4 regions of the Mesorhizobium koreense genome follow, and region 2 is predicted to be linked to each of the others. Evidence: predicted binding sites of a transcription regulator. Region 2 holds the regulator's gene; each other region holds the start of a gene.
The links. The regulator PhoB, encoded in region 2, activates phosphate uptake and scavenging genes when phosphate is short. The targets are predictions, from matches to a motif close to TGTCATNNANCTGTCAT.
Positions count from the first base shown of each region.

Region 1: olsB (l-ornithine N(alpha)-acyltransferase) is a predicted target of PhoB. The motif match lies at 4,449-4,465, and genes of this name have one in related genera.
Region 3: RBH77_RS05455 (1-acyl-sn-glycerol-3-phosphate acyltransferase) is a predicted target of PhoB. The motif match lies at 4,381-4,397, and genes of this name have one in related genera.
Region 4: RBH77_RS07365 (YdcH family protein) is a predicted target of PhoB. The motif match lies at 3,771-3,787, and genes of this name have one in related genera.

Region 1 covers NZ_CP134228.1:325,914-333,050, forward strand. The annotation lists gene RBH77_RS01460 (NADP-dependent malic enzyme) at 1-868, shown strand, start outside; gene RBH77_RS01465 (transporter substrate-binding domain-containing protein) at 1,137-1,946, opposite strand; gene RBH77_RS01470 (amino acid ABC transporter permease) at 2,000-2,650, opposite strand; gene RBH77_RS01475 (amino acid ABC transporter permease) at 2,661-3,332, opposite strand; gene olsB (l-ornithine N(alpha)-acyltransferase) at 3,505-4,389, opposite strand; gene RBH77_RS01485 (ATP-binding protein) at 4,505-6,823, opposite strand; gene acuI (acrylyl-CoA reductase (NADPH)) at 6,901-7,137, opposite strand, start outside.
Region 2 covers NZ_CP134228.1:869,690-876,826, reverse strand. The annotation lists gene RBH77_RS04095 (sugar ABC transporter permease) at 1-1,065, opposite strand, end outside; gene xylF (D-xylose ABC transporter substrate-binding protein) at 1,175-2,218, opposite strand; gene RBH77_RS04085 (ROK family protein) at 2,407-3,651, shown strand; gene phoB (phosphate regulon transcriptional regulator PhoB) at 3,668-4,357, opposite strand; gene phoU (phosphate signaling complex protein PhoU) at 4,375-5,079, opposite strand; gene pstB (phosphate ABC transporter ATP-binding protein PstB) at 5,104-5,910, opposite strand; gene pstA (phosphate ABC transporter permease PstA) at 5,907-6,758, opposite strand; gene pstC (phosphate ABC transporter permease subunit PstC) at 6,776-7,137, opposite strand, start outside.
Region 3 covers NZ_CP134228.1:1,111,992-1,119,128, forward strand. The annotation lists gene RBH77_RS05435 (hypothetical protein) at 1-219, opposite strand, end outside; gene RBH77_RS05440 (YggS family pyridoxal phosphate-dependent enzyme) at 339-1,004, opposite strand; gene leuS (leucine--tRNA ligase) at 1,133-3,778, shown strand; gene RBH77_RS05450 (LPS assembly lipoprotein LptE) at 3,765-4,331, shown strand; gene RBH77_RS05455 (1-acyl-sn-glycerol-3-phosphate acyltransferase) at 4,452-5,375, shown strand; gene RBH77_RS05460 (2-keto-4-pentenoate hydratase) at 5,362-6,177, opposite strand; gene fsa (fructose-6-phosphate aldolase) at 6,190-6,843, opposite strand; gene RBH77_RS05470 (primosomal protein N') at 6,932-7,137, shown strand, end outside.
Region 4 covers NZ_CP134228.1:1,539,796-1,546,932, reverse strand. The annotation lists gene pyk (pyruvate kinase) at 1-38, shown strand, start outside; gene RBH77_RS07395 (tetratricopeptide repeat protein) at 102-737, opposite strand; gene ykgO (type B 50S ribosomal protein L36) at 808-933, opposite strand; gene RBH77_RS07385 (5-(carboxyamino)imidazole ribonucleotide synthase) at 1,065-2,147, opposite strand; gene purE (5-(carboxyamino)imidazole ribonucleotide mutase) at 2,144-2,650, opposite strand; gene RBH77_RS07375 (ATP-binding protein) at 2,778-3,326, opposite strand; gene RBH77_RS07370 (YdcH family protein) at 3,432-3,635, opposite strand; gene RBH77_RS07365 (YdcH family protein) at 3,855-4,025, shown strand; gene RBH77_RS07360 (ArsR/SmtB family transcription factor) at 4,215-4,478, opposite strand; gene RBH77_RS07355 (dihydrodipicolinate synthase family protein) at 4,623-5,534, shown strand; gene RBH77_RS07350 (NAD(P)/FAD-dependent oxidoreductase) at 5,564-6,811, shown strand; gene RBH77_RS07345 (4-hydroxyproline epimerase) at 6,821-7,137, shown strand, end outside.

The sequences.
Region 1 (7,137 bases), 540 kb from region 2:
CCAGAAGCTGGGCACGGCGATCCTTGTCGGCCGCGACGACGTCATCCGCGAGAACGCCGCCAATGCCGGCGTCGACCTCGACCGGCCCGGCATCGAGATCATCAACGCGCGCCTGTCGCGCCGCAACGCGGTCTATACCGATCACCTCTACGAGCGCATGCAGCGCAAGGGCTTCCTGTTCCGGGACTGCCAGCGGCTCATCAACAACGACCGCAACCATTTCGCCGCCTGCATGGTGGCGCTGGGCGACGCAGACGCCATGGTCTCCGGCCTCACCCGAAACTATTCGACCGTTCTGGAAGACGTACGGCGTGTCATCGACGCCAAGCCCGGCCACCGGGTCATCGGCGTTTCGATCGCACTCTGCCGCGGACGGACCGTGCTCGTCGCCGACACCGCCGTGCACGACATGCCGAATGCGGAAGAGATCGCCGATATCGCCGAGGAGGCGGCCGGCTTCGCGCGGCGGATGGGCTATGAGCCGCGCGTGGCGATGCTCGCCCATTCAAGCTTCGGCAATCCCTTCAGCGAACGGTCCGAACGTATCCAGGAAGCAGTGAAGCTCCTCGACAAGAGACGCGTCGATTTCGAATATGACGGCGAGATGGCCGCCGACGTGGCTCTGAACAGCCGGTTGCTCAAGCAGTATCCGTTCTGCCGCTTGTCCGGACCGGCCAATGTGCTGGTCATGCCGGCCTTCCATTCGGCCTCGATCTCGACCCGGATGCTGCAGGAACTGGGCGGCTCGACCATGATCGGCCCGCTCCTCGTCGGCCTCAACAAGCCGGTACAGGTCGTGTCGCTCAACTCCAAGGATAGCGACATCGTCAACATGGCGGCGATCGCCGCCTACAATGCCGGGGTCTGAGCGACCCCGGTAAGACAGTATGGTGCGTCCTTCGAGGCTCGCCCCTTCGACAAGCTTAGGAACTCGCACCTCAGTATGAGGGAGGTTGGTGCCCCGCTCCTTGAAGGATTGCGCTCTTTTCTTGAGGCATGGGCATATCGATCAGGCTCCGCTCCGCGGAGCGCCTCACGATGAGGGAGTCAGCATCAGCCGCCCTCATCCTGAGGTGCGAGCGGAGCGAGCCTCGAAGGACGCACCTAAGCCCTGTGTCGAACCTGGCGAGGGCGATTTAAAGCTTCGGCATCGGCGGCAGCTTCTCCAGCTTGGTTCCGAACCAGCGCTCATTGATCTTGGAAAGTTCGCCGTTCTTGACGATCTCATCGATGAACTTGTTGGCGTAATCGTGCAACGCGGTGTCGGACTTGCGGAACGCCATGCCGTTGGCCTGAGCCTTCAACGTGATCTTGGGCTCGATCTCCATCTTCGCATAATCCTTGTTCAGTTGCGCAAGGATGGTGTTGGAGGCGCCGAGCGCCTGCACCTGGCCTGAGATGAGCGCCTGCAATGCCGTCGCATCGTCATCGAAGCGCTTGATGTCGGTCCCCTGCGGCGCGATCTTCGTGATCGCCGTGTCCTGGGTGGAGGCACGCGCGACGCCGATCGAGACGGATTTAAGGTCTTCCGGCCCCGTGATCTTCAGGCTCTTGGGCGCCAGCACGTAGATCGTGAGGGCCGAATAAGGGTTCGAGAACAATACCTGCTTGGCGCGTTCGGCGGTGATGCCGAAGGTCGCGATCAGGACGTCGATCTTGTTGGTGAGGAGATAGGGGATGCGGTTGGGGCCAGTGACCGGCACAAGCTCAAGCTTCACGCCGAGCGATTTCGCCATGAGGGCCGCGACATCCGCGTCATAACCGGCTGGCTGCTGGTTGGCGTCGGTCCCGCCGAAGGGCGGATAGTCGACCAGGACACCGACCTTGAGCGTGCCGTTCTTCTTGATTTCGTCCGGCGTCGCGGCATCGGCCACGGTAATGCCGAAAGCCGCGGTGGCGAGGCCGGCAGCCGCCACCATGCCGAAGCCGCGGCGCGTGATTGTCATTGTCATGAACGTTTCTCCCTTGTTTTGGTTTTCGTTTCCACGCGATCGGCAGCTTAACGCCGGGCGACGGCAAGCCGGCGTTCCATCCGCCGGCTGTATACGGAAAGTGGCCAGCAAATCGCGAAATACGCAAGCGCCACGATCCCGAAAATCGTGAACGGGTGAAAGGTGGCGTTGTTCACGATCTGGGCGGCGCGCGTGAGCTCGACAAAGCCGATGATCGAGGCAAGCGACGTGCCCTTGATGAGTTGCACGAGGAAGCCGACCGTCGGCGGGATGGCAATGCGAATCGCCTGCGGTGCAATGACCAACGCCATCCTCGGCCAATAGCGCAGGCCGAGCGCGGTGGCGGCTTCGGTCTGGCCCGCCGGCACGACCTCGATCGAGCCGCGCCATATCTCGCCGAGGAAGGCACTGGCGTGCAGCGAGAGGCCGAGCGCGGCCGCCGCCCAGGGATCGACGCTGATCCCGAAGATGCCGGGCGCGAAGAAAGCCAGGAAAAGCTGCATCAGAAGCGGCGTTCCCTGGAAAATCTTGATGAAGCCGGCCGCGACCAGCCGCAACCAGCGGAAACGGCCGGTTCGGGCGAGCGCAACGAGCACGCCGCCGAAAGCGCCGCCGGCGAAGGCAAAAAGAGAGAGTAGCAGCGTCCAGCGGATGGCGCCGATAATGTAGAAGAGATCCCCCGAACCGAGTTCGCGCATCGCCGTTCCCCTACCGTTTGCCCGGCGTGCGCAGGAAGTTCTTCTCGATGGAGCCGAAAACACCCCAGAAGAAGGCGGATATGGCGAAATACATGCAGGTGATGACGAAATAGACCTCGAAGGAACGAAAGGTGCGCGACTGGATGTCGCCGGCCGCCGCCGTCAGTTCGGTCGCGGCAATGGCGGAGCAGACGCTGGAGTTCAAAAGGAGAAGGATGAACTGGCTTGTCAGCGAAGGATAGATCGCCTGGATGGCAGGCTTGAGGACGATGAGGCGGAATATCTGGAGCGGCCTTAGCCCGAGCGCCTTGCCGGCTTCGATCTGGCCGGCGTGGATACTCTCGATGCCGGCCCGGATGATCTCGATGCCATAGGCGCTGACATTGACGACCAGCGCGATCACCGCCGCGGTGTTGGACGACAGGCGGATGCCGAGCGAAGGCAGGCCGAAGAAGATCATGAAGATCTGGATCAGGAAAGGCGTATTGCGGATCAGCTCGATATAGGCGTCGATGACGATGCGGACGGGCTTCGGACCCGAGGTCTTGCCGAGTGCTCCGGCGACGGCGACGACCATGCCGATGACCATCGCAATGCCTGACAGGACGAGGGTATGGAGCGCGCCCCAGGCAAGCTCGGGCCAGGCGGCAAAGACATCCTGGAAATCAAACTGATAACTCATCGCGCCAATTCGCGCAGAAAACGGCTTCGCGTGTCCGGCATCGATTGGCGACCTCCCACATGAATGCCGAAGCACACTACGACAGGGAGGCTGGCGTAATCAAATGGGCGGTAAAACCGAAGAGGCCGGCCGTTCAATCCGCGTCAAGGGTCTTGCGCCGCAGGTCCTGAATTCACGCGTTGAAGCGCTCGGCCTCGGCGCCGTAGTAATTCAGGTAGCGCTCGGAAACGAATTCCATCGGCAGGATGATGAACACGTCCGTCGTGCCGAAATCGCGATCGATGACACAGCCGTCGCCGATCCGGGCGCCCAGCCTGAGATAGCCTTTGATGAGCGGCGGCATGGCGGCGAGCGCCGAGCGGGAACGGACAGCCTCGGGCGGCATCAGGTCCATCGTGTGGTAGCGCGAGATCACGGCGCGCACGTCCCATTCGGGATCGGCCCGGCAATTCTGGGCAAGGAAGGACAGCGCCTCGGCATGCGCCGCCGGCACCGTGCCGTGGAAGGAGGCGCAGCCGGTCATGACAGCGATATCGTAGTAGCCGACATAGGCGTAGATGCCCTGCCAGAGAAGCTCGATCGTGCGCTTCGAGCGGTAAGCCGGCAGTACGCAGGAACGGCCGAGTTCGAGGAAGCGCCTGCCCGGATGGCGGGCGATCAGCGCCTCGAGTTCGAATTCCTCGTCGGAATAGAAGCCGCCGGCGGCAATCGCGCTCTCCTGGCGCAGGAGGCGATAGGTGCCGACGATCTGCTGCGTTGCGGGGCCGTGGATAGCCGTGTCGACGACGAGGAGATGGTCGCAGACCGAATCGAAACGGTCCGAATCGCGCCGCTCAACCGCCGTGACCGCATCGCGGCGGGCGCCGAGTTCGTCGTAGAAGACGCGGAAGCGAACCTCCTGCGCGGCGGCGATTTCCTCCGCATCCCGCGCCAGGCGTACCTCCAGCCGGCCGATGCGGCCGAGCACGCCGCCGGCCGGCACGTCCTTGCGCTGCGTTGCGGGAAGCGCCCGGCCGGATACGGGATTATTCTTACGTTCCAGCATCATCGCCCGCATCGATGGTTCTCCCGATTCGGTCACCGGACCGGCCCTTAGCCGGTCCCTGCAACAGGAGAATGACAGTTTCGTGGCAGTTCCGCATTTGGCGGCAAGGATGCCGGAGTTCGGCCGCTCATGCAACGGCTTGTTCGGCCACCGCCTCCGCGAGCGCCTTCGGATCGAGCGGCTTGGAGACGAAACCGGTAGCGCCGTGGGCCAGCACGGCATGCCGTGTCGTCTCCTGCCCGTCGGCGGAAAGAACCATGATGGGAACGGGCGGAGCGCCGTGCTCTTCCTCGTGCTTGCGGATGAGCGCGATGGCGTCCAACCCGTCCATGACCGGCATATGCAAGTCCATCAGCACTACGTCGAAACGCCTGCCGGCCTGGGCATGGATCACGGCGTCGACCGCCGCCCGGCCATTGGTGACGAGCCGGACGCGATGCCCCGCCTTGGAGAGTGCCGCCCGCGCCAGCATGGCGTTGATCTCGTTGTCTTCGGCGATGAGGACGTTGAAGGCGGTTTCTCCGGTTTCCGGCAGACCGGTACCGGCCGGTTCGGCTTTTTCCGGCGTTTTGAGGATCGGGTCGGCCGATTTCGCGGCGAGCAGCACGCGCAGCAACGTCTCGCCGCGCACCGGGCGGGCGAGGAAAGTCGCGTAGCCGGCCTGGCGGTATTCGGCGAGGTGTCCCCGATCCGAAGGAGCGATCAGCGTTATGGCTTCGAAAGACCCGCCGAGCTTGTGGCGAAGCCGCTTGAGGATGCCACCATCGGGCTCTTCCAGCGCCGTATCGACAAGAATCGAGTCAAGTTCCACGTTCCGGGCCTCTGCCTCGCGGGCAAGTGCTGCGACACTGTCGGCGACGACCGCTGAGCCGCCGCAAGCCTCGACGGCCCGCGCGATCAGTTCCGGCTCGACCCGGTTGGGCGAGAGGATGCCGATCCCGCGGCCCGCCAGCACCTTCGACCGGGCACCGAGCGTCGTCATGCGGCCAAGCGGCAGTTCGACATGGAACCGGCTGCCTACACCGGCTTCGCTATCGACGCCGATGCGGCCGCTCATCGCCTCGACGATGCGTTTCGAAATGGCAAGGCCGAGGCCGGCGCCGCCATATCTGCGCGTCGAGGTGCCATCCGCCTGCTCGAATTCCTGGAAGATGCGTTCCAGGTCGGCCTTGCGCATTCCAGGACCGGTATCGACCACCGTGAAGCGGATCGAGGATGAAGCCGCCGTCCCGGCGGCTTCCACCGTCACCTGCACGCCGCCTTCATCGGTGAATTTCACCGCGTTGCCGATCAGATTGAGCAGTACCTGCCGCAAGCGGTTCGGATCGGCCGCGATGATCGCCGGAACGTCCGGCGCGCAATAGCAGCCGAGCCCGATCCCCTTGGCGTATGCCTTGGCGGCGAGAAGTTCGCAAACATTCTCGACGATCTCGCGCGGCGACACCGATTGCGGCTCGATATCGAAGCGACCGGCTTCGATCTTAGAGAAGTCGAGCAGGTCCTCGATCAGCGCGAGAAGCGCGCTGGCGGAGGTGGAGATGGCGCCGACATAGGTGCGCTGTTCCGGCGACAGGCGGGTATCGGCCAGAAGCTTGGCCATGCCCATGATGCCGTTCATGGGCGTGCGTATCTCGTGGCTGACGGTCGCCAGGAAGCGCGACTTGGCGAGATTGGCGAATTCGGCATGCTCGCGCGCCGCCACGGAGGCTTTTTCCGCGCGCTTGCGGGCAGTGATGTCGCGCGCGATGGCGCGGTGGGAGACGGCGTTGCTCGCCTTGTCGCGCACGGAGAGTTCGATCCAGGAATACCAGCGCGTCTCGCCGCCGGAACGAATGGCGACATCGGTGGAACTCAGGCACTCGCCTTCGGCGAAGGCGGCATCGGGCACCACGCCGATCTCGATCCCGAGTTCGGAGAGCGTCTTGCCGGAAAGCGCCTTTTGCGGGCAGCCGACAAGATCGGCCAGCACACGGTTGGCATAGACGATATGGCCGTCCCGGTCGCGGTGGACGACGATGTCGCCGAGTGCGTCGATCAAGCCTCGGAAGCGTTCCTCGCTTTCCTGCAATTCCCACATGCGGTCGGCGAGCGTCTCGATCTCGGCGCGGCTGGCGGCCTCGCCATCGAGGATGCGGCCGACCTTGGCCGCTTCGTTGCGCGTACGCCAGCCGATCAGGAAAGAAGCGATGCCGACCATCAGAATGGCGACGGAGAGGTAATGAGGAGAGCCCGAGAGATGGGCGAGGCCTGAAAGCATGACGGCGATGAAGGTCATCGCGTAGAGCAGATATCCGGGCGTGGCGGAGATGCGGCCGGCGAGCGGGCGCGGCGCGGCAATAGGCACAGGAAGCGGGGACACGACATGCGGCGCGGCACGCGCTACGGGGGCCGCATCGCCGCCGTCCGTCGCAAACGCCGTATCCGAATGAAAGCCTGGTTCCGCCATCTCGCCATGGAGGATAGCGGAACACCGATTAGGGAAGGTTTTGGGCCTTCGCTACAATTTTAGCGAAGCGACACTTCTCAATCCATATCGACCACGATGCGGCCACGCACCTTACCCTCGACGATATCGTGGGCGGCCTGGATTATGCCGTCGAAGCCGATGGTGGTGGAAAGCGCGGCAAGCTTGGTATGATCGAGGTCGGAGGCGATGCGCCGCCAGGCTTCGATGCGGATGGGCTTTGGGGCCATCACCGAATCGATGCCGAGCAGCGAGACGCCGCGCAGGATGAACGGGGCGACGCTCGCCGGCAAGTC
Region 2 (7,137 bases):
CGCCGCGTTCAGCCGCGCGATCGAGATGGCGCCGCTCACCGCCGTCAGCATGCCCATCAGCATGAAGACCTTCACCGTCACCCAGCGCGTGTTGATGCCGGCAAGTTCGGCCGCCTCCGGATTGCCGCCGATGGCGAACACGTAGCGGCCGAAACGCGTGCGCGTCGCGAGGAAGGTCATGACCGCGCCGGCCGCAATCGCGATCAGCACCGGTATGGCGATACCGTGCGCGATGAACAGCCCGCCGTCGGGGATGGTGATGTTATGCGCTTGGGCATAGCGGCGCACGATGCCGATCGGCCACGGATAGGAATTGGCGACACCGACCGCCGCCAGGATGGCGATGCAGGTCACGCCGCCCAGGAAGAATTCCGCCCAGACGGGGCGTTGCGGAAAGCGGAAGCGGCTGCGCTGCACTCGCCCGTTGATGAGGGCGAGGACGACGAGGAGGCAGGCCACGATCCCCACCACCCAGCTCCATGTGGCGCCGATCGACCCCTGCGGCCCGCCTCCCATGAGCTTGAACGTCTCGTCCATGGGCGCCACGGTACGGCCGCTCGTCACCCACCACGCGGCGCCGCGCCAGACCAGAAGGCCGCCAAGCGTCACGATGAAGGACGGGATTTCCAGATAGGCGATAAGAAAGCCCTGGAAGGCGCCGAGGACCAGACCGAGGACCAGACCGACCGCGAGCGCGATGATCCAGATCGTCGGATGCTCGTAGCCGAGCAGTTTGGGAAGGAACTCGGTCTGCGTCACCCCCATGATCATGCCGATGAAGCCGAGCATGGAGCCGACGGACAGGTCGATGTTGCGCGTCACGATGACCAGCACCATGCCCGTCGCCATGACGGCGATCGAGGCAGACTGGACCGAAAGGTTCCAGAGGTTGCGCGGCGTCAAGAACAGCCCGCCCGTCAGGATATGGAAAACGATCCAGATAAGGGCCAGCGCCCCCACCATCCCGAGCATGCGGGTGTCGATTTCGGTCGCCCTGAGGAACGATTTCAGGGGACTGAGTTCCGCCGCCCGGGCGCGGTCGAGCGGCGCGGTCGAATCGGACATGGCTTCCTCCCCGCGCGGCAAAGCGAGCCACCGCGTCTGCCGCGCTAACTGCCATATTACGTGGCCGCCGCGGTTCTGGTCAAACCGCGGCGGCGCGATCTGTCGAAGCTCAGCCGCAGACCTTGACGGTTCCGGCCTTCACGCCCTGGCAGACTTCGTCCTTCTTGATCCAGCCGGCATCGATCACCACGTCGAGATTGTCCTTGGTGATCGGGAGCGGCTTCAGGAAGATCGAGTTCATCTCGACATGCTTCGGCCCGCCGTCGAATTTCTGGACGCCCGGTATCTCGGTCATCTTCTTGCCGTCGGCGAGCATGGAAGCGATTTCGGCCGCTTTCTTGCCGAGTTCGCGCGCATCCTTCCACACCGACACGGTCTGGGTACCGAGAGCGATACGGTTCAGCGCCGCATGGTCGCCGTCCTGTCCCGAAACCGGCACGGAGCCGGCAAGGCCCTGCGCGGCAAGTGCCGCGATCGCACCGCCGGCCGTGCCGTCATTGGAAGCGACCACCGCGTCGACCTTGTTGTTGTTGGTCGTCAGGAACTGCTCCATGTTCTTCTGGGCGTTCGCCGGCAGCCAGCCGTCTGTATAGGCCTCGCCGACATTCTTGATCTTGCCGGCATCCATGGCAGCCTTCAGCACTTCCATCTGGCCGGAAAACAGGAAATCCGCGTTCGGGTCGGCCGACGAGCCCTTGATGAAGACGTAATTGCCTTCCGGCTTCACGGCGAAGACCGCCTGCGCCTGCATGCGGCCGACTTCCTTGTTGTCGAAGGTGAGATAGAACGCTTCCGGATTCTCGATCAGCCGGTCATACCCGACTACCGGAATGCCTTCGTCCGTCGCTTTCTGGATGGCCGGGCCGATCGCCGAGGAGTCCTGGGCCAGCACGATGAGCGCGTTGGCGCCCTGCGAGATCAGGCTCTCGATGTCGCTCAACTGCTTTTCCGCAGAGGATTGGGCGTCAGCGGAAATATATTTATCGCCATCGGCCTCGAGCTGCTTCTTGATCGCGGCCTCGTCCGTCTTCCAGCGCTCTTCCTGGAAGTTCGACCAGGACACGCCGATGATCTTGTCCTTCGCCTGAGCAAACGTCGAGAACGAAAGCGTGATCGCGGCACCCGCCAGCAAGGCGGCCGTAAACTTTCCCATGATTTCCTCCCTGCGCCGAACCGGCGCGATGAATAGACCGTCGGTCTCTGGGAAGCTCTTTATTTCGAGCTTCGAAAAAAAGAATGACTCACTCTTTTATCCATGTCAATATACTTCACGCGCTGTCATGCGGCTCCGATCGGCCCCGGCTGGATCCGACGCCCGACGGCACGGGAGGAATTGTGTAAATGACGGTCGGAATCCGCCACGACGATCTCAGGCGGCGCAATCGTGCCATGATCATCTCCGCCGTCCGCCGCGCCCGGCAACCCTCGCGTACGGAGATCGCCGGAATTACGGGGCTCAGCCATTCCACCATTTCGGCGATTTCGGCCGACCTGATCGAGGAAGGCATTCTCACCGAGGTGAAGGGCGGGACGGCGGTGTCGAAACGCGGCCGGCCGCAGGTGGCTCTCGGCCTCAATCCCGAAACGAGTTCGGTCGTCACGATGCTGCTGGCGCTGAACACGCTTTCCGCGACGCTCCTCGACTATGCCGGGAATATCGTGGCGGCCGAGCAGTGCAGGCTGTCGACGATGACGCTTGCGCGGGACGAGCTGATCGCGGAGGCGGTCGGGATTGTCGGCCGCCTCGTCTCCAGAAGCGCCGCCGCCGGATCGAGGGTGATGCGCATTTCCTTTGCCGTGCAGGGCGTCGCCGATTCAGGCGGAGCGGCGATGCTCTGGTCGCCGATCACGCCGCACCGGAATATCCGCTTCGGGGATGCGCTGGAGAAGGCGTTCGGCCTTCCGGTCACGGTGGAGAACGATTGCAACATGACGGCGGTGGCGCTGCGCTGGCGCGACCCGGAGCGCTATCGCGACAATTTCGTCTCCGTGCTCCTGTCGAACGGTATCGGCATGGGCCTCTTCCTGAACGGCGAACTCTTCACAGGCACGCGCTCTTCCGGCGGCGAGTTCGGCCACATGATCCATATCCCGGACGGCGATCTCTGCCGCTGCGGACGGCGCGGCTGCATCGAGGCCTATGCCGGCAATTATGCGATCTGGCGCAACGCCCACGCCCTGCCCGACCGCGACCATTTCATCGCCGATATCGAGGACCGGGATATGCTGGCGCTCGCCGAGGCGGCGCGTACGCATGACGGACCGGAGCGGAGAGCCTACGCGCAAGCCGGGGAGGCGATCGGCCTTGGCCTCGGCAGCCTGTTCGCGCTGATCGATCCGGCGCCCGTCGCGATGGTCGGTATCGGCGCGCGCGCCTTCGACCTGATCGAGGGACCGATGCGCGCCGCGATCGCGAGGACCGTCGGCGGCCAGCACGAGGAAGCGATATCGTTCGCCACCGAGCCGGACCAGCTTTCACTTATCCGCGAAGGCTGCGCCATGCGCGCGCTGACCTTCCTCGACCAGGAGGTTTTCGCCGCCGGAAACCCGCCCTCCGTGGCCGCACGCGGGAGGGCGGTTGCCTGAAGCCGCAGGACGCTGGTCAGCTCTCCTGAATGGAATAGCCGGCGCCGCGGATCGTGCGGATGACGTCCGGCAAGCGGCCGTCATTGACCGCCTTGCGCAGGCGCCCGACATGGACGTCGACCGTGCGCTCGTCGATATAGATGGTTTCGCCCCACACATTGTCGAGCAACTGGCCGCGCGAGAAGACGCGGCCGGGGCTGCGCATAAGGAATTCGAGCAGGCGGAATTCGGTCGGGCCGAGCCTGATCTCGGCCTCCCCGCGATAGACGCGATGCGTCTCGCGATCGAGTACGATGTCGCCGACCTTGAGCACGTTTGAAAGTGTCTCGGGTTTCGCCCGCCGCAGGAGCGCCCGCACGCGTGCCACGAATTCGGGCATGGAGAACGGCTTGACGAGATAGTCGTCGGCGCCGGTCGAGAGCCCGCGCACCCGGTCGCTTTCCTCGCCGCGCGCCGTCAGCATGATCACCGGCAGGCGTTCGGTCTCGGGTCTTATGCGGAGCCGGCGGCAAAGCTCGATGCCGGAGATGCTTGGCAGCATCCAGTCGAGCACGAGAAGGTCCGGCACGTTCTCCCTCAGCCTGATCTCGGCTTCGTCGCCGCGCATGACCGTTTCGACCTGGTAGCCTTCGGACTCCAGATTGTAGCGCAGGAGCACGGAGAGCGGCTCTTCGTCCTCCACCACCAGGATTTTCGGTGCGATCATCGGCATCGGCCTGTCTGCTATTCCGCCAGTACGTTCGCCGTTTCGTCCTGCTTCGGCCGGTCGGGCGAAAGTTGCCGGCCCGTGACGATATAATAGCCGTTTTCCGCGATATTGGTCACATGGTCCCCGATCCGCTCGAGGTTCTTGGCGCAGAACAGGAGATGCGTGCAGGCAGTGATGTTGCGCGGGTCCTCCATCATATAGGTCAGAAGTTCGCGGAAGACCGCCGTATACTGGATGTCGATCTTCTCGTCGTCGCTGCGCAATCCGCTCAACCCCTCCGCATCGCGCTCCTCGTATTTGCGCACGACCCCCTCGACCTGCCCGAGGACGAGATCGGTCATGGCGTCGATGCCATGGGCGAACCGGCGCGGCGGCACCGCCTCGCCCACCGCGCCGACGCGCTTGGCGATGTTCTTGGCCAGATCGCCGATCCGCTCCAGGTCGGCTGCCATGCGGATGGCGCCCACCACCGAACGCAGATCGCCCGCCACCGGCTGGCGGCGTGCGATCAGCGTGATCGCCCGCTCGTCGAGATCGCGCTGCATGGCGTCCATCACCGCGTCCTGCGACACGACGTGGTGGGCGAGCGGGTTGTCGAGGTCGAGCAGCGCGCGGGTCGCCGATCCGACCATCGCGGCGGCGAGGTCGCCCATCTCGTGGATCAGCCGGTCGACGGCCTTCAGATCCTCGTCGAAAGCGGTGACGGTATGCTCTCTCATGATCCGGTCCCTGTGAAGGCGGGGCTAGCCGAAGCGGCCCGTGATGTAGTCCTGGGTGCGCTTGTCATGCGGCGAGGTGAAGATCTGCTCGGTGTCGCCGAATTCGATGAGTTCACCGAGATACATGAAGGCCGTGCGGGCCGACACGCGGGCGGCCTGCTGCATGTTGTGGGTGACGATGACGATCGTGTAGTCGGCCTGCAATTCGTCGATCAACTCCTCGATCTTCGCGGTCGAGAGCGGGTCGAGCGCGGAGGCCGGTTCATCGAGCAGGATCACCTCCGGCTTCACCGCGACCGTGCGCGCGATGCAGAGCCGCTGCTGCTGGCCGCCGGAGAGGCTGAGTCCGCTGGCGTTGAGCTTGTCCTTCACCTCGGTCCAGAGCGCGGCGCGCTTCAGCGCTTCCTCGACCCTACCGTCGATTTCGGACCTCGGCAGTTTCTCGTAGAGCCGGATGCCGAAGGCGATGTTTTCGTAGATGGTCATCGGAAAGGGCGTCGGCTTCTGGAAGACCATGCCGACCTGGGCGCGAAGCAGGTTCAGGTCCTGCCCTTTGTCGAGGATGTTGCGGCCGTCGAGGAGCACCTCGCCTTCGGCCCGCTGCTTCGGATAGAGTTCGTAGATGCGGTTGAAGACGCGCAGAAGCGTCGATTTCCCGCAGCCGGAAGGCCCGATGAAGGCGGTCACGCTCTTCGCCGGCAGCGACAGCGATATATCCTTCAGCGCCCGCGTCCGGTCGTAGAAGAAATTGAGGTTGCTCACCTCGAGCTTCACCTCTTCGGCGGCCGGCCGGCTGGCGGCGATGGATGTCGGCGACAGCATTTGTGTCATCTGTCCTCTCTCCGGACGGTAAGGGCGCGTGCGACGATGCTCAACATCAGCACGGCGAAGGTGATGATCAGCGCGCCGGTCCATGCCAATTGCTGCCATTCCTCATAGGGGCTGAGCGCAAACTGGAAGATGGTCACCGGCAGGCTGGCCATCGGCGCGTTGACGTTGCTCGACCAGAACTGGTTGTTGAGCGCGGTGAACAGGAGCGGCGCCGTCTCGCCCGAAATGCGCGCGATCGCCAGCAACACGCCGGTGACGATGCCCGACAGCGCGGCACGGTAGGCAACAGATCGGATGACGATCCAGCGCGGCGCGCCGATGGCCGTGCCCGCTTCGCGCAGCGCGTTCGGCACGAGGTTCAGCATGTCTTCCGTCGTGCGCACCACCACCGGCATCACCAGTATGGCGAGCGCGAAGGCGCCGGCGAGCGCCGAGAAATGCCCCAACGGCCGCACCATGATCTCGTAGATGAACAGGCCGACGACGATGGAAGGGGCGGAAAGCAGGATATCGTTGATGAAGCGCACCACGACGGTGAGCTTCGAGAAACGGCCGTATTCGGCCATGTAGGTGCCGGCGAGGATGCCGACCGGCGTGCCGACCGCGATGGCGATCGCGGTCATGACGACGCTGCCGGCGATGGCGTTGAGGAGCCCTCCCGCTTCGCCCGGCGGCGGCGTCATCTCGGTGAACACGGCAAACGACAGGCCGGCAGTCCCCTTCCAGACCAGCGCACCCAGAATGAGCGCCAGCCAGGCGAGCCCTATTGCCGCCGCGACCATGCTCAGCCCCATCATCAGGGCGTTGCGGGCCTTGCGGCGATTGTGGCGCGAAGATGCGGCTGCCATCGTTCGAACGCTCCCTCTCAGCTTCCGGCGCGACGCTCGATCCGCATCAGCATGAAGCGGGACGCGGCGAGGATCAGGAAGGTGATGACAAACAGGATGAGACCGAGCGCGATCAACGAGGATGTGTAGAGCTCGCCGTCGGCCTCGGTGAATTCATTGGCGATCGAGGCCGAGATGGTGGTGCCCGGCGCGAACAGCGAAGCCGAGATGCGGTGCGCGTTGCCGATGACGAAGGTGACCGCCATGGTCTCTCCGAGTGCGCGGCCGAGCCCCAGCATCACGCCGCCCATGATGCCGACGCGTGTGTATGGAATGACGACCCGGCGCGTCACCTCCCAGGTCGTGCAGCCGATCCCGTAGGCGGATTCCTTCAACACCG
Region 3 (7,137 bases), 240 kb from region 2:
ACCCATGATGAGCGGCAGCGCGACCACCATGGAAAAGAATCCCGTTATCACGACGAGAAGATAGTCGGCATATCCGCCTCCGCCGAAGCCGATCCATCCGGCGATGACGAACCATACCGCCAGCACGACCATGGCGGTGTAGACGCGCGGGTGCAGCCCGTTGAAGATCGGTTTGTCGGAAACAGGTATATTGCGGCGTGAGATATTTTCGTCGCGCATGATGCCCTCCTTCGATCGGCGAAGAAGCGGCCAGGCGGTCGCTCATGTTCTACTCGGGAAGTGGGAAGCGATCGGCCGGAAACAATGCGGTCGAATGCCGCGCGCAGAATACCGCCCCGTCAGGTCCGTCCGCCGAAGATGGCGGAGCCGACGCGCACATGAGTCGCGCCGAAGGCGATCGCCGTCTCGTAGTCGGCTGACATGCCCATGGAAAGTTTCGCCACGCCGGCCTCGCGCGCCAGTTTTTCGAGCAGCGCGAAATGCGGACCCGGGTTCTCGTCCACCGGCGGGATGCACATCAGCCCCTCTATGACCAGTCCGTGCACCTCGCGGCAACGCTCGACGAACGCCACCGCCTCGCGCGGGTCGATGCCGGCCTTCTGCGGCTCGGATCCGGTATTCACCTGAACGTAGAGCTTCGGTGAACGGTCCTGTTTCTCCATTTCGGCGGCGAGTGCGGCGGCGATCTTCTCGCGATCGACGGTCTCGATCGCGTCGAACAGCGCCACGGCTTCCTTCGCCTTGTTCGATTGCAGCGGCCCGATCAGGTGCAATTCGATGTCCGGTTGCTCCGCCTTGAGGCCCGGCCATTTCGACTGAGCCTCCTGCACACGGTTCTCCCCGAACACGCGCTGGCCAGTCTCGATGACAGGGCGGATCGCATCGGCTGCGAAGGTCTTGGAAACAGCAACGAGCGTAACCGATCCGGCTGCCCGGCGTGCATCGGCCTCGGCTCTTGCGATATTCTCTTTCACGGCGTTCAGCCGCGCCACCTTATCCGTCATTTCTTTGCTGCTCCAGCATGCGCCAGCACGCGCAGTTGACGCTTCGTGCAAAGCATGGTGAAGGTCGCGCCACATTTCCAACCTGTGACCGTCTTCTCCTGCCCTGCCTTTTAAGCGAAAACCCTGTCATGGCAACTGAACGATATAATCCGCGCGCATCCGAGGCCAAATGGCAGAAGGCATGGGACGAGGCGCGGCTCTTCGAAACCCGGAACGACGATCCGCGACCGAAGCACTACGTGCTGGAGATGTTCCCCTATCCGTCGGGCCGCATCCATATGGGCCATGTGCGCAACTACGCCATGGGCGACGTGGTGGCACGCTACCGTCGCGCGATGGGCTCGAACGTTCTGCATCCTATGGGTTGGGACGCCTTTGGCCTGCCGGCGGAAAACGCCGCGCGCGACAACAAGGTCAACCCGCGTGAGTGGACCTACGCCAACATCGCCGCGATGAAGGCGCAACTGAAGACGATGGGGCTGTCGCTCGACTGGGCGCGCGAGATCGCGACCTGCGATCCGAGCTATTACAAGCACCAGCAGAAGATGTTCCTCGATTTCTGGCGTGCGGGCCTAGTCGAGCGCAAATCGGCCAAGGTCAACTGGGACCCGGTCGACATGACGGTGCTCGCCAACGAGCAGGTGATCGACGGTCGCGGCTGGCGTTCCGGCGCCGAGGTCGAGCAGCGCGACCTCACGCAATGGTTCTTCAAGATCACGTCGATGGCGCAGGAACTGCTCGACGGGCTCGATACGCTCGACCGCTGGCCGGAGAAGGTCCGGCTGATGCAGCGCAACTGGATCGGCCGGTCGGAGGGCCTCCTGATCCGCTGGGCGATCCAGCCTGAAACCGCGCCTTCCGGCGAGACCGGACTCGAAGTCTATACGACTCGTCCCGACACCATCTTCGGCGCCTCCTTCATGGCGGTTGCGGCGGATCACCCGCTGGCGAAGAAAGCGGCTGAGAAGAACCCGAAGCTGGCAGCCTTCATCGAAGAGATACGTCATGCCGGTACTTCGGTGGCGGCGCTTGAGACGGCGGAGAAGAAGGGCTTCGACACAGGTATCCGCGTGGTCCATCCGTTCGATCCGTCATGGACGCTGCCGGTCTACGTCGCCAATTTCGTCCTGATGGAATACGGTACCGGCGCCATCTTCGGCTGTCCGTCGGGCGATCAGCGCGACCTCGACTTCGCCAACAAGTACGGACTGCCGGTCATCCCGGTCGTCATGCCCGAAGGGGGGGATGCGGCGACGTTCCGCGTCACCGAGGACGCCTATGTCGACGACGGCGTCATGATCAATTCGCGCTTCCTCGACGGCATGCGGCCGAAACAGGCTTTCGAGGAGGTCGCCACGCGGCTCTCTGGGATTTCGAGCGGCAACCGGCCGGTGGCCGAGCGCAAGGTGCAGTTCCGCCTGCGCGACTGGCTGATATCGCGCCAGCGCTATTGGGGCTGTCCGATCCCCGTGATCCACTGTGACGATTGCGGGGCGGTGCCCGTTGCCGATTCCGCGCTTCCTGTCGAATTGCCGACCGATGTCACCTTCGACAAGCCGGGCAATCCGCTCGACCGTCATCCGACCTGGAAGCATGTTTCCTGCCCGAAATGCGGTAAGGCGGCGGTGCGCGATACCGACACGATGGACACGTTCGTCGATTCGTCCTGGTATTTCGCCCGCTTCACCGATCCGTGGAACGAGAGCGCTCCGACGACGCTCGCCTATGTCGACGGAAAGCAGGGCTGGCTGCCGGTCAATCAATATATCGGCGGCATCGAGCACGCGATCCTGCATCTGCTCTATTCCCGCTTCTTCGTTCGCGCCATGAAGGCGACCGGCCATGTCAACGCGGTCGAGGAGCCTTTCGAGGGGCTGTTCACGCAGGGCATGGTGGTGCACGAGACCTATCGGCTCGGCAGTGGGCCGAGCGCGCAATGGATCGAGCCGGCCAAGGTCAGGATCGATGAGGTGGACGGCAAGCGTAGCGCCACGCTCATTTCATCCGGCGAGAAGCTGACGATCGGCTCCATCGAAAAGATGTCCAAGTCGCGGAAGAATGTGGTCGATCCCGACGACATCATCTCCGGCTACGGGGCCGATACGGCGCGCTGGTTCATGCTCTCCGATTCTCCGCCCGACCGCGATGTCATCTGGACCGAGGCCGGCGTCGAGGGTGCGCATCGGTTTGTGCAACGGGTCTGGCGCATGGTGTCGGATGCCGCGCCCTTCCTGAAGGGCGTCGAGGCGCGGCCGGCGCATGAGGGGCCGGCTGCCGAAATCTCCCGGTCGGTGCACCGCACTTTGAAGGCGGTCGGCGAATCGATCGAGCGGCTGGCCTTCAACACGGGCGTTGCCGCCATATACAAGCTCGCCAATGTCCTGCAGCCCGTGCTTGCGGAGCTTGCCGCCGGAAAGGACGACGCTGCCATCCGCGCCGCGTTGCGCGAAGCTGTCGAGACGCTTGCCGTCATCATCGCGCCGATGATGCCGCATCTGGCCGAGGAATGCTGGGCCGCGATCGGTGGCGAAGGACTGGTCGCCGAGCGCGCCTGGCCTCTGTTCGACCCGGCGCTGGTCGTTGATGAGGAAATCACATTGCCGGTGCAGATCAACGGCAAGAAGCGCGGCGATTTGACAATTGCGCGCGACGCGGATCAAGGTGCCGTCGAACGGGCGGCGCTCGACCTCGATTTCGTCAAGAAGGCGCTGGAGGGCAGGCCGCCGCGCAAGGTGATCGTGGTTCCACAAAGGATCGTCAATGTCGTTGCGTGAACGGAAAGGCCCGCTCTTCGCATTCGCATTCGTTGCCGGTCTGGCGGTCACCGCCTCCGCCTGCACGGTTCGGCCCCTCTACATGAAGGAGGACCCGGCCTCGGCCGGCGCGTCCGCCGGGACTGCCGCGGAGCTGGCGTCGGTCGCGGTTAATCCGGTTAAGACACGCTATGCCCAACTGGTGCGCAACGAGTTGATCTTCCTGCTGGGCGGCGGCGCCGGCGAGGCGACGAACCCCCGCTATACGCTGGACCTCAACGTCTCCAGCCAGCTTATGTCGAGTGCGACGGCTCCCGCCTCCACGCGTGACGACGTCAACGTCCCGACCGCCGCCATCCTGACCCTGACGGCGAACTATACACTGGTCGACGTGACGACCAGCAAAACGGTCGCCAAAGGCAGCCGCAATATCTCCTCCTCGATCGACGTTCCACGCCAGCAATACGCCGCGCTGCGTGCCGAAAACGATGCGCAGCAGCGTGCCGCGCGCGAATTGGCCCAGCTTCTGCGATTCGCCATCGCGCAGGATCTCGTGCGCGAAGGGAAGAAATAGGCCTCGACCGCGGGGAACTTTCGCATACCCGCCGGGTTTACGGATCGGATGTCATTGCGGCGTCACAGAGTTCAGACAGACAACCCTGAATCGAACGGGCCTGAACCGAGCGGGTTGCAAATGGATCTCCGTACGGCGCCGTCCTCCTTCGCTGAAGCCTTTGCCGGCGAATTGCCCGGTTCTACGCCTCGCGAGCCACATATCATCGACCAGCTGATCGAAGAACGTGCCACGCATCTGTCGAAGACGGCGCTGTGGCCCGTTTTGCGCCCGATCCTCTACCGTGCTTTCCAATACAGGCGCGCCGTTTCACTGGCCGACGAGATCGCCGGCATGTCGGGCCATGATGCGATGGCGCATCTGGGCGCGTTGCTGTCGCTGGATGTCGATGTGATCGGCCTTCCCAACATTCCCTTGAGCGGCGGGTTCATCCTTGCGCCCAGTCACCCGACGGGCATTGCCGACGGAATCGCGGTCTTCGAGCTTCTGAAGGCTATCCGGCCAGACATGGCGATCTTCGCCAACCGCGATGCACAACGTGTCGCCCCCGGCTTCCGGGACCTCATCATCCCGGTCGAATGGCGACAGGACGAGAAGACCCATGCCAAGAGCCGCGACACGCTGGAGTTGACCGCTCGCGCCTTCATGCAAAAGCGGGCGATCGTGCTTTTCCCTTCGGGCCGCATCGCCTACTGGCATGAGGGAAAGCTGACGGAGCGGCCATGGCAGACCTCGCTGATCTCGCTCGCCAGGCGCTATGACTTTCCGGTCGTTCCCGCGCGCATGACCGCGCGCAATTCAGGTCTCTTCTACTTCCTATCGAAATATTCGACGGAATTGCGCGACATGACGATCTTCCGCGAATTGCTCAACAAGAAGGGTCGCTCCTATTCCGTCACGATCGGCCGGCCGATCCCGGCTGCCGACCTAGAAGGCGAGCCGGGCGAAGTGATCGCGCGTCTGCAAGAGCATACGGTTTTCGGTCTTGCCGCCGATCCGGATGCCGATTTCCGGGCGCAGGAAAAGCCTGTCAGCCGATCGTGATCGCCAATCCGGGAAGGTCGATGCCCGATAGCGTCGTCGACCATTTCTCGCTTGCCGTGACCGGAAAGGCGCGGGTCAGTGTTCCGGTCGTCACCAATTCGCCGGCCCTGAGCGGCGGATTGAGGTCGTCGCTCCCCAACACCTCGACCAGATGTTTCAGCGCGCTCAGCGGACCGTCAAGCACATTCGCGCCCTTGCCGATATCCGCTTCCTCTCCATTGCGATGGAGCGCGATTGCGAAGCTCGGCAGCGCCTCGAACAAAGCCTCGCGTTCATCCGCTTGGATGGCGCGGCGCGGCCCGACGACCAGCGCGCCGTGCAACCCGCCGTCTGCGATGCAGTCGGCGACGGTGAAGCGCCAGCCGGGGAAGATCGAATGCACGATCTCGAAGCCGTGCGCGACCCAGGCGAGAGCGGCCAGGATTTCCCGCTCGTTCATGCCGGGGCGCAAATCGTCGGCAAGGCCGAACATGATTTCCGGCTCGATCCTCGGCTCTGGCAGGTGCGAGACGCGAATCACCCCGTCCGCCGGGATCTCGCTGGCAGTCGTATCGTAGACATCGCCCCAGATCGGCTCGTAGACGCCGTACTCCGACCATATGCCGCGATTGGTGAAGCCGATCTTGCGACCGATGGATGCCGCACCGTCTTCCTCGCGCAATCGGCGCAGTGCCGCCGTGACCCGATAGGCCTCGCGTGCCGTGAAGGAAGGGCGCCGCAGCGAGAAAGGCTCGATCTGGCGCCCGCGCTTCAGCGTTTCCAGCGCTTCGCGGGCGATGGCTTCGGCTTCTTCCTCGTGCATCCGAACTATGACCTAGGCGATGGTCTGGCCGGTCTTCTTCCAGTCGGCGAGGAAGGATTCCAGGCCCTTGTCGGTCAGCGGATGCTGGTAAAGCGCCTTGAGGATTTTAGCCGGGACGGTCGCGACGTCGGCACCGATGAGGGCTGCCTGCTTGACATGGTTCACCGTGCGGATCGAGGCGGCGAGGATTTCCGTCTTGAAATCGTAGTTGTCATAGATCGTCCGGATCTCCGAGACGATCTCCATCCCGTCATCGGCCATATCGTCGACGCGGCCGACGAAGGGGGAGATGAAGGTCGCGCCGGCCTTGGCGGCGAGAAGCGCCTGGGTGGCGGAGAAGCAGAGCGTGACGTTGACCATGCGGCCTTGTGCGCGCAACGCCCTGCATGCCTTCAACCCGTCCATGGTCAGCGGTACCTTGATGGCGATGTTTTCGGCGATGCCGGCGAGCACCTTGGCCTGCTTCATCATGCCGTCGTAATCGGTCGCGGTGACTTCCGCCGAAACCGGTCCCTTGACGATGTCGCAAATCTGTTTCGTCACATCGAGAATCTTGCCGCCCGATTTCATGATGAGCGAGGGATTGGTGGTGACGCCGTCGACGAGGCCCAGATCGTTCAGTTCCTCGATTTCCTTTAGGTCGGCTGTATCGACGAAAAATTTCATTGCCGTCTCCTTCATTAACATGGAGCGGCGGGCATCCGCCGCATCGTTGGCTTTGATTTAGTGCAAAGTGCGGGCAAGGTCACGCGCCATGAAAGAAGATTCGCGCGAACGACAGGTCGTGCCGGTGCTGGTGCCGGTGCCGACAGCCGAACCGTACTCCTATGCCGTGCCCGAAGGCATGACGGCCGGGCCGGGCGCGATCGTGCGCGTGCCGCTCGGTCCGCGCCAGGTTGCCGGTGTCGTATGGGACGGTGAATGCAGCGCCGTCGATCCGAAAAAGCTGCGTGCCATCGA
Region 4 (7,137 bases), 670 kb from region 2:
TCGCCTATATCGGCTCGGACGGATTGGGCGGCATATAACTCGAGCGCCGGAGCACAGCGAGGCACCGGTTGCGGCACGGCCTCGGGTCCCTCGGGAATCGGTCAGATATCCTGGCCGGCCAGATCCTGGGTAAGTGTTTCAACCGCGCTCTGGGCGCTGCGCATCATCGGATAGACCTGAAGCGCCCGCTCATAGGCCTTGAGCGCCAGCTCCTTGCGGCCGGTATCCTTGAGGATCTCCGCCATGCCTGCGAGCGCCCCGAAGTGACGCGGTTCGAGTTGCAGCGTCTTGTCGATGTCGGCCATCGACATGGTGTAGTCGCCCATCATGTAGTGGACGGTCGCACGCCGGTTCCAGCCTTCCGCGTAAGAGGGATCGAGCGCGATGATCTGGTCGAGGAAATCGAGAGCGACAGGATATTTCTTCGTCTGGATGGCGTCGTTCGCCCATTGCATCAGAAGATCGACCGTGGCGCTGCCGGAATCGAGCCATTGTTGCCAGATCTGCCGCGAGATGCGATCCGCCACATGCTCGTTACGCTCCCGCTTCAATTCGGAGAAGAGCTTGTCGAGCCGCTTGGCGTGCGCCGATTCGAGCGGGTTGCCTGCCTTCGGAGCAGCGACGGGCGTTGTCGGCAGTTGTTTCACTGAAGGTGTCGGCTCGGTAACCGCATTGTCGGCGGCCACGGCCGGGGCCGCGAATAGCGTCAGGGAGAGTAAAACAAAGAGACCGCGCATGCCGGAAATCTAATCCCGCGCGGCCCAATATCAAATCAAAAAGACGGATCAGAAAAGGCTGGCGTCACGCTCAGCCCTGGCGCGCCTTGAAGCGCGGCGCGGTCTTGTTGATTACATAGATACGGCCCTTGCGACGGACCAGGCGGTTATCGCGGTGGCGGGCTTTCAGTGCCTTGAGCGAGTTCTTGATCTTCATTTTCCGAGCCGTTCAGCTTGGCCCGTTGGGCCTGAAATCAAAGACGCGCCAGAAGGCGCGCCGCAATCGGCCTGCTCATAAACGACGAGCGGCGCGTCTGTCAACCTCGCGTCCACGCGCCGGCAGGCTGGCTATACTCCCGAAGACAGCCGCGTGAAATGCCCCATCTTGCGGCCGGGGCGGGTTTCCGCCTTGCCATAGAGATGCAGCAGCAGGTTTGGCTCGGCAAGCAGCGCCGGCACGCGATCCATATCATCGCCGATCAGATTTTCCATGACGCAGTCGGAATGCCGGCCGGGCTCCCCGAGCGGCAGGCCGGCGATGGCCCTTATGTGCTGCTCGAACTGGGAGACGACGCAGGCCGCCTCGGTCCAGTGGCCGGAATTGTGGACGCGCGGCGCGAACTCGTTGGCAAGCACGCGGCCGTCGGCCGCTACGAAGAATTCGACGCCGATGACGCCCACATAGTCGAGCGCTTCGAGCAGCCTGAAGCTCGCCCGCCGCGCCTCCCCCGCGATCTCCTCCGGAACACCGGCCGGCACGGTCGAGCTGCGCAATATGCCTTCACGGTGGACATTACGGGCGGGATCGAATGCTGCGACCGAGCCGTCGCTGCCGCGCGCGGCGATCATCGATATCTCGCATTCAAAGGATACAAGTTCTTCGATAATCAGCGGGACGTTGCCCATTGCCACGAACGTACCTTCGAGGCTCCTCACCTCGCCTGAGCGGAGGACCCTCTGACCCTTGCCGTCATAGCCGAGCCGGCGCGTCTTGAGCACGCCGCTGCCGTCGAACGCGTCGAGCGCAGCCGCGATATCCCCGTCATTATCCACCGCCCGGAACGCGGCTGTGGATATTCCGTTAGCGTTGAGAAATGTCTTTTCGGCCAGGCGATCCTGCGACACTTCGAGCGCACGCGGCGGCGGAAAGACCGGCACGCTGAGCGCCAGGCGGTTCGCCGCTTCCACCGGAACGTTCTCGAATTCATAGGTGACGACCGAGGCTTGCCGGGCAAGCGCGTCGAGTGCTGCCGGATCGTCATAGGCGGAGACGATCTGATGGTTGGCAAGCTGGGCCGCGGGACAATCGGCCTGCGGCTCCAGCACGACCGTGCGGTAGCCGAGCCGGGCAGCAGCCATCGCCAGCATGCGGCCGAGCTGGCCGCCGCCGATGATGCCAATCGCGGCGCCCGGCGCGAGCGGCTTGCTCATGCGTCGCCCCTTGGTTCCTCATCCCCCGGGATATCAGCCACCGCCTCGGTCTGCCGGGCGCGGTAGGCGTCGAGCCGCCCGGCAAGCGCGGGGTCGGAAAGCGCCAGCACGGCAGCGGCCAAGAGCGCCGCGTTAACGGCGCCGGAGCGTCCGATCGCCAGCGTTCCGACTGGGATGCCTGCCGGCATCTGCACGATCGACAACAGGGAATCCTGGCCCGAAAGCGCTTTCGACTCGACGGGAACACCGAGCACCGGAAGTGGCGTCAGCGCCGCCGCCATGCCGGGCAGGTGCGCCGCACCGCCCGCACCGGCAATGATGACCTTGAAGCCGGCATCCCTGGCGCCGCGCGCGAATTCGTAGAGCCGTTCCGGCGTGCGGTGCGCCGAGACGATACGCTTCTCGAAGCCGACGCCGAGCGCGGCTAGCGTCTCGGCGGCATGGCGCATGGTCGGCCAGTCCGACTGGCTGCCCATGATGATGGCGACATCGGCGCGCGACATGTCTTGCCCCTTCATGTTTCGAGACCGCCGCATAGAGGAAACGGTCGGGCGCCGCAAGAAATTGACTGCGCTGGTTCCAATTCCAGCCATGACCTGAAAGGCGGTATCCGGCCTCTTCGGGCACCGGTCACCGGCGCGGTGGTTTTGTCAGCAGAAACGCGCCGCCGCGCACGGCATCGGATACCGCACCTACCGTTTCCTCGCGCGTCTGACCCTCGGTCAGCAAGACGTGCCGCTCAAGCGGACCGAGCGAACCGAATTGCTGATGAAGCGCGGTTATGGGCGCCGGATCGGTCAGCGTATCGCCGCCGCGTTCCCGGCAGCGCCGGATAGCCACATCGAGCGGCGGCCGCAGGACGACATAGTGGATCGGCGCCGCAACTTGCCCGAACGCCTGCAGGAACCATGGCCCAAGAATGCCGTCGAGGACGACGAAATAGCCGCCCCTGGCATAGCCGGCCGCAACCCCTGCCAGAACGTCGATGACTATGGCGTTCTGCCTATGGGCTTCGGGCAGATAGGGCGGGATCGCTCCATTCTTGATAAAATGCCAGAACTCATCCGAATGAAGATGCACTTTCGCGGAGCCTGGTTGTTTGGCGAGCATCCGCGCCGCCGTGGTTTTCCCCGAGCCCGGCGCCCCGGTCAGAATCAGAATTTCCCCGGCATGGTCCATCATGCTGATTAACATGAAACCGCGCCCGCGAGCGACGACTCGACGCTGTCATCTTCCCCCGCCAGCGTCTTCTTCGCCAGATCGATCCTCGGGCGCGAATCGCACTCAGGCGATGATATCGGGGATAACCTTGTCCTCGAGGTCCTTGAGCCGGTCCTTGATGGCCAGCTTCTTCTTTTTCATCCGTTGAATCTGCAGGGCGTCGCAACCCATGGCGATCATGGCGTTGATGGCTGCGTCGAAATCGGCATGCTCCTGCTTCAGGCGCGCGAATTCGAGACGAATTCCGGCCTGTTCCTGTTCCGACATGAATCCAGATTCCCCGGCGCCTTCCCGGCGGAAGCCGGCCACGCAATGCGCTGCAGTATTGATTCATAGCACATTACGACAACACCGGAAATGCTACTACCGCGCATTCGACTTCGCCATATTCCGGTGGCACACTGTCATCCGGCCGTCACATGCAATGTCCGGCGACAGATGTCCATGTACCGGCCTGACGAGGAAAACGGAACAGGAGAAGAAATCATGGCTCTCGCTTCCCATCTTGAGGAATTGCAGAGAAAGCATGGCGACATAGAGCGCGAGATTGACGAAGCCCTGACCCATCCCTCAACCGACGAACTCGAAATAACCGCCCTTAAGAGACGAAAACTGGCACTTAAAGACGAAATCGAAAAGCTGAAGACAAGGCACTAAGGCGCGCCGCGACCCTTTAGGTTCGCTGTATACGCTTCAGGTTCCTGATTTTTCGCATGCCTTTATCCCGAAACCGGTGTCCGCTTTCGGGAAGGGTGTTTTTAGGCTCCATCGCTCCGGGGCGGCAATGACAAGGAGCCTGTCGATGGCGGACCTGACCATCGGCCTATAGGGTTTTGGCGTAGTCCTTCAGCCTTTCCAGAACTGGTCGAGCCAGATGTTGAGGCGGATGAACCCCGCATCGTTCGTCGCGTAGATGCGTTTCGTGCCAGACACCTCCACGGTGACGAGCCTTGCATCGAGCAGGATTTTCAGGTGCTGGGAAACGGCGGGACGCGAAATCGGCAGCCCCGCAGCGAGAGCGTTGACGGTGCTGGGGTTCCGTCTCAGTTCTTCCAGAATGTGACGCCGCGTGGCATCGCTGATCGCGTGGAACGGGTCGGATGCGGTCATCACACCTGAGTAAGCCATTGCTTACGTAAAAGCAAGTTTATGAGAAAATCAGCGGCGCACCGCCGTTTCCGCATAGAGCGGAATTCGCTTGACAAGCGCCCGCGATAGCAAATATATCACAGATATATCAGAGGAGATAAGGCCATGTGGTCAGGTGTCATGCCCGCCGTTACGACGAAGTTCACGGACGGCGACGAGTTGGATCATGCGGAAATGGAGCGCTGCTTCGCGCTTTTGATGGATGCCGGCTGCGACGGGCTGATCGCTTGCGGTTCGCTCGGCGAAGGCCCGATGCTCTCGCATGACGAAAAACTTGAGGTTTTCAACACGATGAAGGGCGTGGCGGGACGCAAGCCTGCGCTCCTCACCATCAACGAAGCGGCGACACGCGACGCGGTCTCGCTGGCCAAACGCGCCGCAAAGGCAGGCGCCGACGGGCTGATGATCGTGCCGAGCCCGATCTACCACACCAATCCCAGTGAGACGGTCACCACGCTGAAGGCCGTCGCGGCTGCCGGCGGCCTGCCGGTGATGATCTATTCCAACCGCATCGCCTATCGGGTCGACGTCACGCTCGACATCATGGCGGAACTGGCGAACGACGATCATTTCGTCGCCATCAAGGAATCCTCGGACGAGATCCGCCGCTCGATCGACATCGTCAACCGGTTCGGCGACCGCTTCGACCTGTTCACCGGCGTCGACAATCTGGCCTTCGAGGCGCTTTCGGTCGGCGCGGTAGGCTGGATCGCCGGCCTTGTGACCGCCTTCCCTGCCGAAACCGTCGCGGTCTACCAGCTCATGAAGGCCGGCCGCACGGCGGAAGCGCTTACGATCTACCGCTGGTTCCGTCCGCTGCTCGATCTCGACGTCTCGACCAATCTGGTCCAGAACATCAAGCTCGCGGAGGTTCACGCGATCGGCTCGAACGAGAGGGTACGCATGCCACGCCAGCCGCTTGCAGGTGCCGAGCGCGTGCGCGTCGAGAAGATCATCAAGGATGCGCTGGCAACACGGCCGGTCCTGCCGAAGCTTTCGATCGACAAGGCTGCCTGATATCCGGGCACAAGGCGCGGAGGGTGCCGATGCACGGCGATAGCAGATCGGATATCGCCGTCATCGGTGCCGGCATCGTCGGTATCTGCGCCGCCGCATATCTTGCCGAGGCAGGCTGCGCGGTGACGGTCATCGACCGCACCGGCATCTGCGAGGAAACGAGTTCCGGCAACGCCGCCGCCTTCGCCTTCTCAGACGTGCTGCCGCTTGCGCAGAAGGGTATGCTGCGCAATCTGCCGCGCTGGCTGCTCGACCCGCTCGGGCCGCTCGCCATCCCGCCTTCCTATCTGCCGCATCTCCTCCCCTGGCTCTATCGCTTCTGGCGCGCCGGCCATGGCGGTTATGAAGGCGCGCTAACTGCGCAGGCTTCTTTGATGCGGCTTACCCAATCCGAATGGATGGCGCTGATGGAGCGCTCCGGCACACGCTCCATGCTGCGCGAGGACGGCTCGCTGGAACTCTATGAATCCGAGGTCGAGTTCAACGCCTCGCTGCCCGGTTGGGCGGCGCGCGAACGCCACGGCATCGCCTTCCGGCATGTCGCCGGCGCGGAAATCGGCGAACTGCAGCCTGGCCTTTCGCCTCAATTCGTCAAAGGCGCCTTCGTTCCCGGCTGGAAAACCGTCTCCGACCCGATGCTGCTTGGCAAGGCCATCTGGAAATATGCGGAGAGCAAGAGCGCGGTTTTCCTCAAAGGCCGTGTCGTCGAAGCGGCGCTGGGCGACGACGGAACGTCGATCCGCCTCGAAGACGGTCGCACACTCAGATCGGATAAGCTGATCGTCGCCGCCGGGGCTTGGTCGCATCTGTGGGCCCGCCGCTTCGGCGACACCATCCCGCTCGAAACCGAGCGCGGCTACAACACGACGCTTCCCGTCCATGCCTTCGACCTGAAGCGGCAATTGATCTTCTCCGGCCATGGCTTCGTCGTTACGCCGTTGGAAACCGGGCTTCGCGTCGGCGGCGCCGTCGAACTCGCCGGGCTCGACCGGCCGCCCAATTTCGCCCGCTCGAAAGCAATGCTGGAGAAAGCTCGTCTTTTCCTCCCGGGATTGAGGACGGAGGGGGGCCGCGAATGGATGGGCTTCCGCCCCTCGCTTCCAGATTCGCTCCCTATCATCGGCCACTCCCGTTCCGCCGCGAACGTCCATTATGCCTTCGGGCACGGTCATCTCGGCCTGACCCAAGCCGCGGCGACGGGACGCTTGATCCGCGACCTCGTTTCGGGCGAGGCTCCTCCGATCGACCTTTCTCCTTTCCGCCCAACGCGTTTCTAGAGGCATATCGTGGCACGCCACTCCTTCTTCTGCATCGACGGTCACACCTGCGGCAATCCGGTCCGGCTCGTCGCCGGCGGCGGTCCGCAACTCCAGGGCTCCACCATGCTGGAGCGGCGCGCGCATTTCCTCGCCGAATATGACTGGATCCGCACCGGCCTCATGTTCGAACCGCGCGGCCACGACATCATGTCGGGCTCGATCCTCTATCCGCCGACGCGCGAGGATTGCGACATCGCGATCCTCTTCATCGAGACCTCCGGCTGCCTGCCGATGTGCGGCCACGGCACTATCGGCACGGTAACGATGGCGATCGAGAACGGACT